DNA from 3 places in the Lactococcus sp. FSL K6-0773 genome. Region 3 is predicted to be linked to each of the others. Evidence: predicted binding sites of a transcription regulator. Region 3 holds the regulator's gene; each other region holds the start of a gene.
What was found. The regulator Rex, encoded in region 3, represses fermentation and respiration genes when NADH is low (regulators of the CRP and FNR family bind a similar motif). The targets are predictions, from matches to a motif close to TTGTGAANTANTTCACAA.

Region 1 (4,193 bases), 120 kb from region 3:
TCAGTAATTGGGGGAAGTAAACAAAGTTTTTGTCAGTAGTTATCGAGCTGTCAGTAGTTATTTTACCTTGTAGTAAGTTTAAAAGGGTTGATTTTCCACGGCCATTTCGCCCTACTAATCCTAATTTCCAACGGTCATCAATATTTATTTGGGCATGATTGAAAATCAGATTATCCCCGTAGCCAAAGGTTAAGTCTTTAAATTCAATATTTGACATTTAATTCTCCTCTCATTTGTGAGAATTAAGAAATCTAATTTGAGTAGAAAACTCAGAGTGAGTTCCTCTGAATGTTCATAAATCTCAAATTCCCGCTTTTCTTGGAGCATTAATTTTTGCTCCGTGTTGATTTTGCTTGGTTGCTTTTACTGCTGTCATCCCATTAGTATTTTTCCCAGCAAATTGCGGTTTATTCTTCTTAATTTGTTCTAGTTTAGCTTGCATTTCTTTTTGTTTTTGATTCATTATTTTCTCCTTAAATTAAAAAACTCTTTTCACAACTTAGGTGAAAAGAGCTTTAAAAGATACAAATTCTGACAAATTGCCCAATCTGTAAACATAATAAAAGTCTATTCTCTCTAAGTTATGAAGACAACAAAAACACTCGATTTTTACGAATATTTTTAAAGTTCAAAACTTAGATTTTCAATAGACCTTACCTCGTTCATTTATTTAAGACAATTATAGCATAAAATAAAATGAACTGTCAAGATAAAAACTTGACAGTTCATTTTTAGATTAATGGAATTGCATTCCTCCATCAACAATAATTGTTTGACCGGTAATATAGTTTGAATCAGGGCCAGCTAAGAATGAAACAACATTTGCCACATCTTCAGGCTCAGATAAACGTTTCATGGCAATATCTTTTGCGAAAGTTTGCATTCCCCATTCATCATCTTTACCAGCATTTTTACCAACTTGATGCGCAATATCAAACATCATTGGTGTTTTTACAATCCCTGGTGCATAAGCATTAACTGTGATTCCTTCTTCTGCTAAATCACGAGCAGCAATTTGAGTCATCCCACGAACAGCAAATTTTGAAGAAGAATAGAGCATTAGATTTGGATTTCCAACAACTCCAGCTTGTGAGGTTGCGTTGATAATTTTACCTCCATGACCTAATTTTCTAAAAAGTGCTGTTGATGTTTGTGTCCCCCACAAAACTCCACCAACATTAATATTATAGACCTGATGAAATTGTTCAGGTGTAATTGTTTCAATTGGTGTTGTTGGGGCAATTCCGGCATTATTAACTACAACATTTAAATCACCAAATTTGTCGACAACAGCATTCAAAGCTGAAATAACTTGTTCACGGTCGGAAACATCAGCTTTAATCGCAAATGAGTTTTCTCCAAGTTCTTTTGCTGCTTTTTGAGCTGTTTCTTCGTTGTAATCAATAATAGCTACTTTAAAACCATCATTATAGAGACGTTTTGCGATTGCAAAACCTATTCCTTGACCTGCTCCAGTAACTGCTGCAATTTTAGACATCTTATTTCTCCTTTATTTATTTATTTTATAGACCTTTACCAGTTGGTGAAACTAAAATTTTAACAGCTGTTTCATTATGATGAATCAGCGTATCGAATCCTTTATCAATCAAATCATCCAAACCGATTTTAGCTGTGATGAATTGGTCCAATTTTATTTTACCTGTTGATACTAAATCAATTGTTTTTGGATGAGTGTTATTATAAGCAATCGTTCCTAAAAGGTTAGCTTCTTTGATTACTAATTTTGCCATATCAACACTAGCGGCTTGCCCCAAATTGCGACAATGACAACTGTTCCACCCATACGAATCGCATCTAGACAAGCGTCAAATCCCGGTTGGACAGAGGTACATTCAAAGGCTGCGTCCACTCCTTTTTCATTAATTTCATGAACTTTAGCTTGAATGTCATCTTCAATTGGATTGAAGAAATAATCAGCAACTTGTGCTTCTTGTGCTTTTTTACGACGAAGTCCACTAGGTTCACTGATGATAACAGTATGTCCTTGCGCTTTTGCAACGGCAGCAGTTAATAGTCCAATTGGTCCAGCACCAACAACTAATACCGTACTCTTTTCACTTAAATTTGCTCGTTCAACAGCGTGATAGCCGACTGATAGTGGCTCAATTAGAGCAGCTTCATCCAATGGTAAGTTATCAGGAATTTTGTGAACCCAACGTTCATCAACAGAAATTTTTTCAGCCAAACCTCCACCATTTCCGCCCAAACCAATAAAGTTTGAGCCTTCTGAGAGGTTATAATGTCCAGTTTCACTTGTATCAGTCCCTTCGGGAACGATATAAGGTTCGACAACGACATGGTCACCTACTTTAAGTCCGCTTACTCCTTCACCTATAAAATTTACAACCCCAGACATTTCATGTCCAAGAGTGACTGGTGGTACTTCTCCAGTAATTGGATTAGGATGTTCTGCTGACGGACAAAAAATTGGGCCATCTAAAAATTCATGGAGATCTGTTCCACAAATTCCACACCAAGCCACATCAATGCCAACTTGGCCAGCTTTTACTATTGGTTCATTAATTTCATCAATGCGGATATCCCCGCGGTCGTAAAAACGTGCTGCGCGCATAAAAACGCCTCCTCTATATAGGATGGTTGTCGTTTCAGGCAATCAATTAAATTTAGTATTTGAGATTTCTCTCACGAGTTTATTCTATCATTATTTCTAATAATTTACAAAAATTTAAAGCGTTTTCTTCCTTGGTATATATAGACTTTTAAATATTTTATCGTAATAAAAAAGCTACTGAATTTTCTGTCAGTAACTTTTACTTTTTGTATTCTTATTAATTGTTAATGTCTATTTCTTCGACGATTTTTTCGACTATCACCCTTAACTGGAATTTGTCTTTGTTCCTTGACAAATTCTGGTAATTGATTATATTTCATTGATAAAACGAGCCCTAAGCCGATGATATTTGCCATTAAGGCCGATCCCCCTTGAGAAATGAAGGGTAAGGGAATACCTGTTAAAGGAACAACACCAATCGCTGCTCCAATATTTTCAAAGACATGGAAGAGAATCATCATAGTAATACCCGTTGAAATATAGGTATAAAACTGATTATTTGATTTGAAAGTTACTCGAATCATTCGATAAATCAGCATAAAGTAAAGGAAAATCAAAAAGGCTGATCCAATAAATCCGAAATCTTCAGCAATGACAGTGAAAATCATATCTGATTCTCGAACGGGAACATTGACATTAGCTACACCAATTCCTTTACCCCAAAGACCACCAACACCAACTGAAATCAATGAGCGTGCTTGTTGAAGACTGAAAGTCTGAGAATATTCAAAAGGATGTAACCATGCGATAAAACGATTGACCTGATACTGAGCAAAACTGGTACTTTCAAGAAATTTTTGTCCTTCTGGTGAAGCAACTAGAGCAACAATTCCTACAGCTACTGCTGCTACGAAAAAAAAAGCTGGCGCAAGTATTTTCCAAGAAATACCAGCAACTAAAATAATTCCAGCAAAGATAGCTGCAAAGACCAAGAAAGTTCCGAAGTCTTTTTGAAAGACTGATAAAATGGCAACTGGAATTGTTTCAAGTATCAGAAGTCCGATTAAGCGGAAATCATCTTTGAGTACTCGTTTTTTTAGATTATTTTGGAAGGTAACCACAATCCTAGCCGAAAATAAAATATAGGAAAGTTTCATAAACTCGGACGGTTGAAAAAGATTTCGTCCTCCAAAAGCGAGCCAGTTTTTTGCACCTGTTGAAGCATAGGTTGCTTTATCGTAGAAAAAGATCGGTAGAACCATTAATATAAGACCTAATAGGTAAAAAAATGGTGTTAAATTCCATAAAAACCTTGAATCCATATGCATGACAATTAAAGCAACAAAGAGTCCGACAATAACCCAAGTTCCTTGTTGAACAACTAGATTCGTTGCTTGCGTGGGGTGGTCATGACTTACTGCAACATAAAGTGCGTAAAGACCAATCAATATTAACATAAAGGCTGGTAAAATTAGCCCATAATCAATTCGTGAATCAAATGTAAATCTATTTGCTTTCTTGTTTTTCAAAACTAGCTCCAGTCAGTTTAATCTTGTTTTGGCAATTCATTTGGGCAATTTGCTATCACTTAGTTCTAACTTTTGCTTCAAATTTACAAAAACAATTTTATTATTGAGGTGACTTCTGTTTAATATCATAA
Region 2 (4,193 bases), 450 kb from region 3:
CGCAATGTTTTAACTTTAGCATATTTAATTGCTGAAAGTGAATCAACTGTATTTGCGAATCCACAGATACCAAATCCCATGTTAGCACGAACTTTAGTAGGCAAGAAGGCCATTTGAACTGCTTCATAGTTATATTTATCAGTCATGTAATGAATGATATTCATTGCATCAACATAAGTATCAGTCAACCAGTCGAGAGATTTGTCAAAGTTTTCCATAACTGTATCATAGTCAAGAATTTCGTCACGAACAGGTTCGATGTCGAATACTTTATAATCTTTATGAACGTCATCATAACCACCGTTCAAACCAGTCAACATTGCTTTCAAGACGTTTACACGCGCACCAAAGTATTGGAGGTTATGACGTCCTTCTTCATTTTCTGGATCAAGTGGTGAGACACAACAAGAGATACATGACATTTCGCCATATCCATCTTTAGCCATTGTTTCAACACCTTCATATTGAATAGAAGAATGCTTGTGGCTCATAGACATTGAATAACGTTTGAATGAGTAAGGAAGTTTAGAATCCCAAAGGACTGTCAAGTTTGGTTCTGGAGCATTTCCGATTGTATCAAGTGTGTTCAAGAAACGGTAGTCCATTTTAGTGACACGGTGACGTTCGTCATTACCCATACCAGCCATAGATGTTGTGATGAATGTTGGGTCACCAGAATAAAGTTCATCATAAGCAGCTGCACGAGCAAATTTCATTGTACGAAGCTTCAAAACGAAATCATCAACAAATTCTTGAATTTCTTGTTCAGTAAATGTTCCACGAGCAAGGTCACGTTCTGCAAAGATATCAAGAACGATTGGAACACGTCCAAGTGAAGTTGCAGCTCCATTAATGACACGACATACTGCCATATAAGCGATGTTAACCCATTGGATTGCTTCTTTTACGTTCATAGCTGGACGTGAAACATCAAGACCATATAAAGCACCAAAGTTTACAACTTCTTGCAAAGCTTGGTATTGCATATTAATTTCTTCTTTAAGACGAATGTTTTCTTCGTTAATTTCAGTGATTGCATCCCATTCTTTTGCTTTTTCCTTCATAAGGTAATCAGCACCGTAAAGGGCAAGACGTGCATAGACACCAATGATACGTCCACGAGAGTAAGCATCTGGCAAACCTGTTACAGTATGAGCATGACGTGCTTTACGAATTGCTGAAGTATAAGCACGAAAGATTCCATCATTTACAGAAGTCATTGTTTGTGACAAAACATCATGCAAGCCTGGGTCAACTGAGAGACCGTGTTCTGTCAAAATCTTTTCAGCAACACGAAGTCCACCTCTTGGCATGAAATTCAAGCGGAAAAGTTCGCTATTTTGCATCCCATAGATGAGTTCAAGTTCTTTATCATTAGCATCGATATATCCAGCAGGGATTTTATCAATAGAGGTTACGCGGTCAGTATCGAAGGGAAATCCTACTTCTTCGTAGTGATTTTTTGTATCTTCAATAATTTTCTTTACTTTAAGTGTACGTTCTGTTGGCCCAGCAAGAAAGCTTTCATCACCATCATATGGTTTGTAGTTTTCTTGTACAAAGCGAGTAACGCTTGCTTTATCGCGCCAGTTGGTTCCTTTAAAACCATCCCAAGCTTGTTCAAAGATATTTTCCGTAACTTCGGTTTTCATTTTGAAATCTCCTTTGTTCTTTCTGTTTCAAATTACAACTTCATTATATCATACAGTTTGAGAATAGCAAACAGAATTCAAGAGAAATTACAGATTCTTTACTAATACAGTTCCAATTATTTTAATATCTGTTATACTTTTTTAAAACGTTTTCATAAATAATTCACAAAATAGTTTTAACAAACATTGCTAACTTCATAATCTGCAATCACTAATTAATTTTTTCACAAAGAGCAAAAAAATGGAGATTTTTCTCCATTTTATAACATATCTTTTTTATGTAACCACCAAGTGACCCAAACACATAATAAAATTCCTAGAACTAAAATAAGCCAAACCATCCAATTAAAATTTTGACCAGGAATTGGAACATTCATTCCGTAAAAACCAACAATTACTGCAGGAATCCCTAGAACGAAAGTAGCTGATGTCATGATTTTCATGACAATGTTCAAGTTATTAGAGACAATGTTTGAGAACAAATCTCGGAGATTTTCTAGTAACTTGAGCTGAATCTTGGTTTCTGTATAAGCTTGGTCTGTTTCGACAAAAATATCATAAATCTTTTCAGCAAAACCATCTTCATCATCTTCTCTCAAGTAATCAATAAAATCCTGAAGTACTTGCATATTATTGTGCAAGGCATCTTCAAAATAAATTAAACTTGCTTGAATGGCAATCAAATCAACAATTTGGTCGTTCTTTGTTGAATTTTTGATTCCCTGTTCAAGTCTGCGACGCCTTGTTCGGAAATCTCTCAAATAATCATGGAAAGTGTGTGTCATTTGATACATCACTTGAAAAATAACTTGATGTTTGTAGCGTTTATAATCATATTCACGCTCGAAAATTAAGCCATTATCAATCTCATGATTAAGTGCTAAAATAACCGATTCATTTTTAGTCCAAACCAAAGAATATGGAAAAGTCGCCACTTCTCCATAATTAGAAAGTGCAGGATATTGTAAGAGAATCAGATTATTATCATTATCATCTGTTTCAAAACGGGCATTTTCATAGTCATCCAAAATTCCTGATAAATAGTCAAAAGGGAAGTCATAGTATTCAGAAATATTCCCAATTTCTTCACGTGTTGGATTGAGAACATAGGTGAAATTCTTCATTTCAGAGGTTGAAATTAATTTTTTTTCGTTGGATAGTTCATAATTTTTAATCATTTTCCTATCTATCCCTTCTTTTCCTGATAAAAGAGGATTGGAATCCTCTTAGTGTCCCTTTAATTGTAGCAGATTTTAGACTTTTTTTCCGAGTATTTTATTCTCTACGACTTAAGAAAACATTTACATTAACTATTGGTCTAAAGAATACTTTGTGATATAATAAACTTATTAACTTGAGGAGATTTTTTTTGAAATTCAAACACGAACCCCTAAATTTGTATCTAAACTTTAAAAAATCAGCTGAACAGTTTCCTGATAGCCCAATTATCTTTGATGAGGCTGTTGGAGCTTTCCCCGAACTAGCTCTTGAAACGACTTACCAAAAGACTCATCAAGCAATTGTTGATAAGGCAAGTCTCTTATCTGAGTTGGGAATCAAAAAATCGGATAAAGTCATTATTTTTAAATCAAGTGCTTTTGATACCTATCTTTTAGCTGTTGCTGTTTCTTATCTAGGCGCTGTTCCAGCAATGATTTCTTATCATCTTCCTGCCGAAACAATGGATATTTTAGCTGGACGTTTAGGCAATCCTTGGCTCATTTATGACCAAGTTACTGACAAAACTGTAAATGAAATGAAGAATCTTGAAGATTCTAAAAAACTTTCTGTCAGTAAATTTGCTTTGGAAAAACCTACTCAAATTGCTGACAGTCAGCAATTGGCCAGTGATGAGATTGCTTATCTCACTCATACTTCTGGAACAACTGGTGTACCAAAATTAATCGCTCACTCTGCTAATTCAATGGGTTGGCGTTGGGTGCTTCAAAGAACTGTAATGGATTGGATGCCTGATAAGGAAGAAATTTTAGCTTTCCATATTTCTCCTGTTCATTCTCGTTTCAATATAGGGGTTTCATCAGCAATGACCTTTGGGTTTGGCCTTATGCCCCTCAATGATTTATCAAAAGATAATCTTGTCAATCTTTTTGCTAAACATCAGCCTTATGCTTTTGAAACACATCCAAACGATTTTGTTCGTCTAGCGAATCTTGCAAAGCAAGAACCTGAGATTTTTGCTTCAATTCGTTACCTTCACTCAACTTTTGATGCAATTAATAAAGAAACAATGCACACTTTTCTTTCTGCCTCTAAGCAAAAAGATCCAGTCTTCCTACAAATTTATGGACAATCAGAATGTGGCCCAATGATTTGGAAAAAGCACCGTTTATCAACTTTAGCAGACACTAATGCCCGTGAAATGGGGATTGGTATGCCTGGATTATCCAAAGCACGTATTGCCGATGAAGATGGAAATGAATGTCCTGCAGGTACGCCTGGAAGAATCCACTTCCTCTCAAAAGGAAGAGCTTTGACTTACTATAAAGAAGAAGAACGTTTTAATAAAGAAGTCTATGGTGA
Region 3 (4,193 bases):
GCCTTGGCGAAGGCTACAACATGGTCTGCTCAGATGCTATGGCGATGATTCGTGAAACGTCTGAATTTATGGAAATTCACGATAAAGAGCTTGTTGTGTTAACAAAAGATAATGTTACAGTTATGGATTACGAAGGTAATGTACTTTCACGTGAGTCATACACAGCTGAACTTGATTTATCTGACATTGGAAAAGGAACTTATCCTTTCTACATGCTCAAAGAAATTGATGAGCAACCCGCAGTTATGCGTAAACTCATTGCGACTTATGCAAATGAAGATGGAACAATGAAAGTCGATCAAGACATTATCAAAGGAATTCAAGAGGCTGATCGTATTTATATTATTGCCGCCGGAACGTCTTATCATGCAGGTTTTGGGGCAAAAATGATGCTTGAATCTTTGACAAATACACCGGTTGAACTTGGTCTTGCTTCAGAATGGGGCTATGATATGCCTTTGCTGAGCCAAAAACCATTCTTTATTTTCCTTTCACAGTCTGGTGAAACGGCTGACAGCCGTCAGGTTTTAGTAAAAGTAAATGAATTAGGACTTCCAAGCTTAACAGTTACAAATGTTCCCGGTTCTACTTTGTCACGCGAAGCAACTTATACAATGTTAATCGGTGCTGGACCAGAAATTGCAGTTGCTTCAACCAAAGCATATACAGGACAAATTGCAACTTTGGCTTTTCTTGCAAAGGCAGTTGGTGAGGCTGAAGGGGAAGTTAAAGCAAAAGAATTTGATTTAGTTAAAGAATTGTCTTTAGTTGCTCAATCAATTGAAGCCACTTTATCTGAAAAGGATGAAATTGCAGCAATTGTAGCTGACTTATTGCCAACTACTCGCAATGCCTTCTATATTGGTCGAAAACAAGATTATTATGTAGCAATGGAAGCTTCTCTCAAATTAAAAGAAATTTCTTATATTCAATGTGAAGGATTTGCTGCTGGAGAATTAAAACATGGAACGATTTCATTGATTGAAAAAGGAACTCCAGTACTTGCTTTAATTTCTAATAATGAAGAAGTAGCAGCTCATACTCGTGGAAATGTAATGGAAACAGTGGCTCGTGGAGCCTCAGCTATCACAATTGTTGAAGAAGGAGTGGCTCGTGAAGATGATACAATTGTTGTCAACCAAGTTCATCCTTATTTGTCAGCAATTTCAATGGTTATTCCAACACAATTAATTGCTTATTATGCGTCAATGCAGCGTGGACTTGATGTTGATAAACCACGTAACTTAGCTAAAGCAGTAACAGTTGAATAAAAGTTACTGACAGAAATCTCTGTCAGTAAAATGATAACTAAAAATAAAAAGTTCTGAGATTCATCAGAACTTTTTTGGTTAATTAATCTTTTGTCAGTGACAAAGGCCAGATTTTTCCGTATATAATAGTATGTATGAACTAAAAGAAAATCCGTATCCGATGCAACCTAGGGAACGCTTAGAATTTTTAGGAGAAGAGTGCTTGTCTGATGTTGAGCTGTTAGCGATATTATTGCGAACAGGGACAAAAAAATACTCATCATTAAATTTGGCCTTGGAAATTCTTCAACATTTTGAAACTTTGGATAATTTGCGCAAAGCTTCGATTAATGAACTCAGAGAAATTTCAGGCATTGGACTGGCAAAATCCATTGAAATTCGAGCAATGATTGAATTTGGAAAAAGGATACAAACCACTAATAGAAAACGTTACGGTCAAGTTTTGAGTTCCAGAGAATATGGCTTGAGTCTTGCTTTTGAAATGCAAAATTTTGAGCAAGAGCATCTTGTGGCGACTTATTTAGATGGTCAAAATCGAATTATTGAAAAAAAGACAATTTTTATAGGGGCGGTTAATCAGGCAACTGCAAGCCCTAGAGAGATTCTTTATCATGCAATAAAAAATCTCTCAGTAGGACTGTTAGTTGCACATAATCATCCCTCAGGAAATTTAAAACCAAGTCAAGCTGATAAAATATTTACTACCAAAATAAAAAAATCTTGCGAGGATGTGGGGATCAATTTTATTGATCATATTATTGTAGGGGCTGGTAATTATTTTAGCTTTCGGGAAGAAGAGATCAGAAAATGAAGGATTATATAACAAACAATCACTTCTCAACTATAAAGCAAAGAAAAAGAACAGTCAATAAAAACTGTTCTTTTATTTTGTACTAATTTAGTTTTCTTGAGCTCCCATGAAAAATAGTAGTGTTTGCAGCTCCTTAGTTAAGTCAATTGATTGAACAACCACATCTGAAGGGACTTTCAAACGAATTGGGGCAAAGTTTAGGAAACCTTTGATACCAGCTTTGACTAGAGTGTCAACAACTTCTTGGGCATTTTCTTTGCGAACAGAGAGAATTGCTGTTTTGATATCCGATTTTTTAACATTTTTTTCTAAATCAGAAATATTATAAATTGGAATTCCATCATCTGTTTGTGTTCCAACTAAGGGATTGCCAGAAATATCATAGGCTTGCGTGATTCTCATTTTGTTTCTATCTTGGAATTGATAATGAAGTAATGCACGACCGAGATTTCCGACACCAATCAGAGCGATATGCGTTTCTTGGTCTTGGCCAAGAAGTTCTCCAAAGAAATCACGGAGCACTTTCGTTTCATAGCCGTATCCACGTCGGCCTAATTCGCCAAATAAAGAGAAATCTCGGCGAATTGTGGCAGCATCTACTCCAATTTTTTCTGAAATAAGTTGTGAGTTTGTGCGTGTCACATTTTCTTCGACAAGACTTTTGAACAGTCGATAGTACTGTGGCAGTCGTTTAGCAGTTGCTTTAGGCAAGCTTTTGCTTGGTTTATGATCAGTCATTGTTATACCTCAAAAATTTAATTCGATTTTATTAAAACTAATTAATATTTAGTTTCTTTGTGATAATTTTATCAAAAATTTGTGAAATTATCAAACAAAAGGAATGGAACATTCGTAAAAAATGAGAAATTGATTACAATTCTAAAAAAATATTTATTTTCCCCTTTTAATTAAGGCGCTTTCATGTTAGAATAGAAATATGAAAAAATAGATAGGGAGAAAATATGATTAAAATTTATCTTAGTGGTTCATGTTCATCTTGTAGAAAAGCTAAAAAATGGTTACGTAAACATCACATTGAATTTGAAGAAATTAATTTATCAAAAGATTTTATGGAAAAAGATGATTTAATCAAAATTTTATCCTTGACTGAAAACGGATTTGAGGATATAATTGCGACCCGAGGGAAAACATACGCATCTTTAAATTATAATTTCGATGAATTAGGACTAGAAAAAGCTTTTGGATTAATTCAGGAAAATCCACGTCTTCTAAAACGACCATTAATTTTTGACGAGGACTGTCTATTGATTGGTTTTAACGAGGATGGAATCAGAGCGTTTATTCCACCAGAAGTTAGGAGAATTGAATTGCGTGAAAGATTAATTTTAGTCTAATATTAATTTTATTTTTAGCTTATCAGATCTGGTAAGCTTTTTAATTTTAAGAATTTGGAAGAACTACAAAAAGCTTGCCTTAAATGCTATAATAGAAGGACTGCTTTTCTATCATATGAAAAGGAAAAACGAAGTATTAAAAATATGCTTTGAGATTTAACGAAGAGGATAAATATCATGATTTTACTGCAAGGGAATGGAATTGCACGCACTTTTGGTGGCGATGTTTTATTTGAAAATATCAATTTTAGTTTACAAGACCATTCAAGAATTGCCCTAGTTGGCCGAAATGGAGCTGGTAAGTCAACCTTGCTTAAAATTATTGCTGGAGTTGAAGAAGCGAGTCGCGGAACTGTATCCAAGACCAAAGATTTGACAATGAATTATTTAGCGCAAGATACTGGGCTGAATTCCTCAAGGACAATATTTGCCGAAATGCTCTCTGTTTTTGATTCGCTTCGCCAAATGGAAAAACAATTGCGCCAGATGGAATTGCAAATGGGAGAACTTGCTGGGGATGAATTGACAGCTTTGATGAAACGTTACGATGCTTTATCAGAAGAATTTCGGATGAAAAATGGATTTACTTATGAATCTGAAATTAAGTCTGTCTTAAATGGTTTTCGTTTTGATGATGCAATGTGGGAAAGAGAAATTTCAAGTTTATCAGGGGGACAAAAAACACGTTTGGCTCTTGCTAAGATGTTGCTTGAAAGACCACAACTTTTGATTTTGGATGAACCAACTAACCACTTG

Region 1: MHB61_RS04200 (2,3-butanediol dehydrogenase) is a predicted target of Rex. The motif match lies at 2,653-2,670, and genes of this name have one in related genera.
Region 2: pflB (formate C-acetyltransferase) is a predicted target of Rex. The motif match lies at 1,804-1,821, and genes of this name have one in related genera.

Annotation. Positions count from the first base shown of each region.
Region 1 is NZ_JBBOVF010000001.1:873,113-877,305, forward strand. Features, by position in the region: gene abc-f (ribosomal protection-like ABC-F family protein) at 1-217, opposite strand, end outside; gene MHB61_RS04185 (hypothetical protein) at 302-463, opposite strand; gene MHB61_RS04190 ((S)-acetoin forming diacetyl reductase) at 737-1,498, opposite strand; gene MHB61_RS04195 (hypothetical protein) at 1,524-1,751, opposite strand; gene MHB61_RS04200 (2,3-butanediol dehydrogenase) at 1,739-2,593, opposite strand; gene MHB61_RS04205 (FtsW/RodA/SpoVE family cell cycle protein) at 2,818-4,062, opposite strand.
Region 2 is NZ_JBBOVF010000001.1:1,207,045-1,211,237, forward strand. Features, by position in the region: gene pflB (formate C-acetyltransferase) at 1-1,652, opposite strand, end outside; gene MHB61_RS05665 (magnesium transporter CorA family protein) at 1,913-2,830, opposite strand; gene MHB61_RS05670 (class I adenylate-forming enzyme family protein) at 3,022-4,193, shown strand, end outside.
Region 3 is NZ_JBBOVF010000001.1:755,662-759,854, reverse strand. Features, by position in the region: gene glmS (glutamine--fructose-6-phosphate transaminase (isomerizing)) at 1-1,271, shown strand, start outside; gene radC (RadC family protein) at 1,402-2,082, shown strand; gene MHB61_RS03645 (redox-sensing transcriptional repressor Rex) at 2,170-2,820, opposite strand; gene MHB61_RS03640 (Spx/MgsR family RNA polymerase-binding regulatory protein) at 3,045-3,437, shown strand; gene MHB61_RS03635 (ABC-F family ATP-binding cassette domain-containing protein) at 3,615-4,193, shown strand, end outside.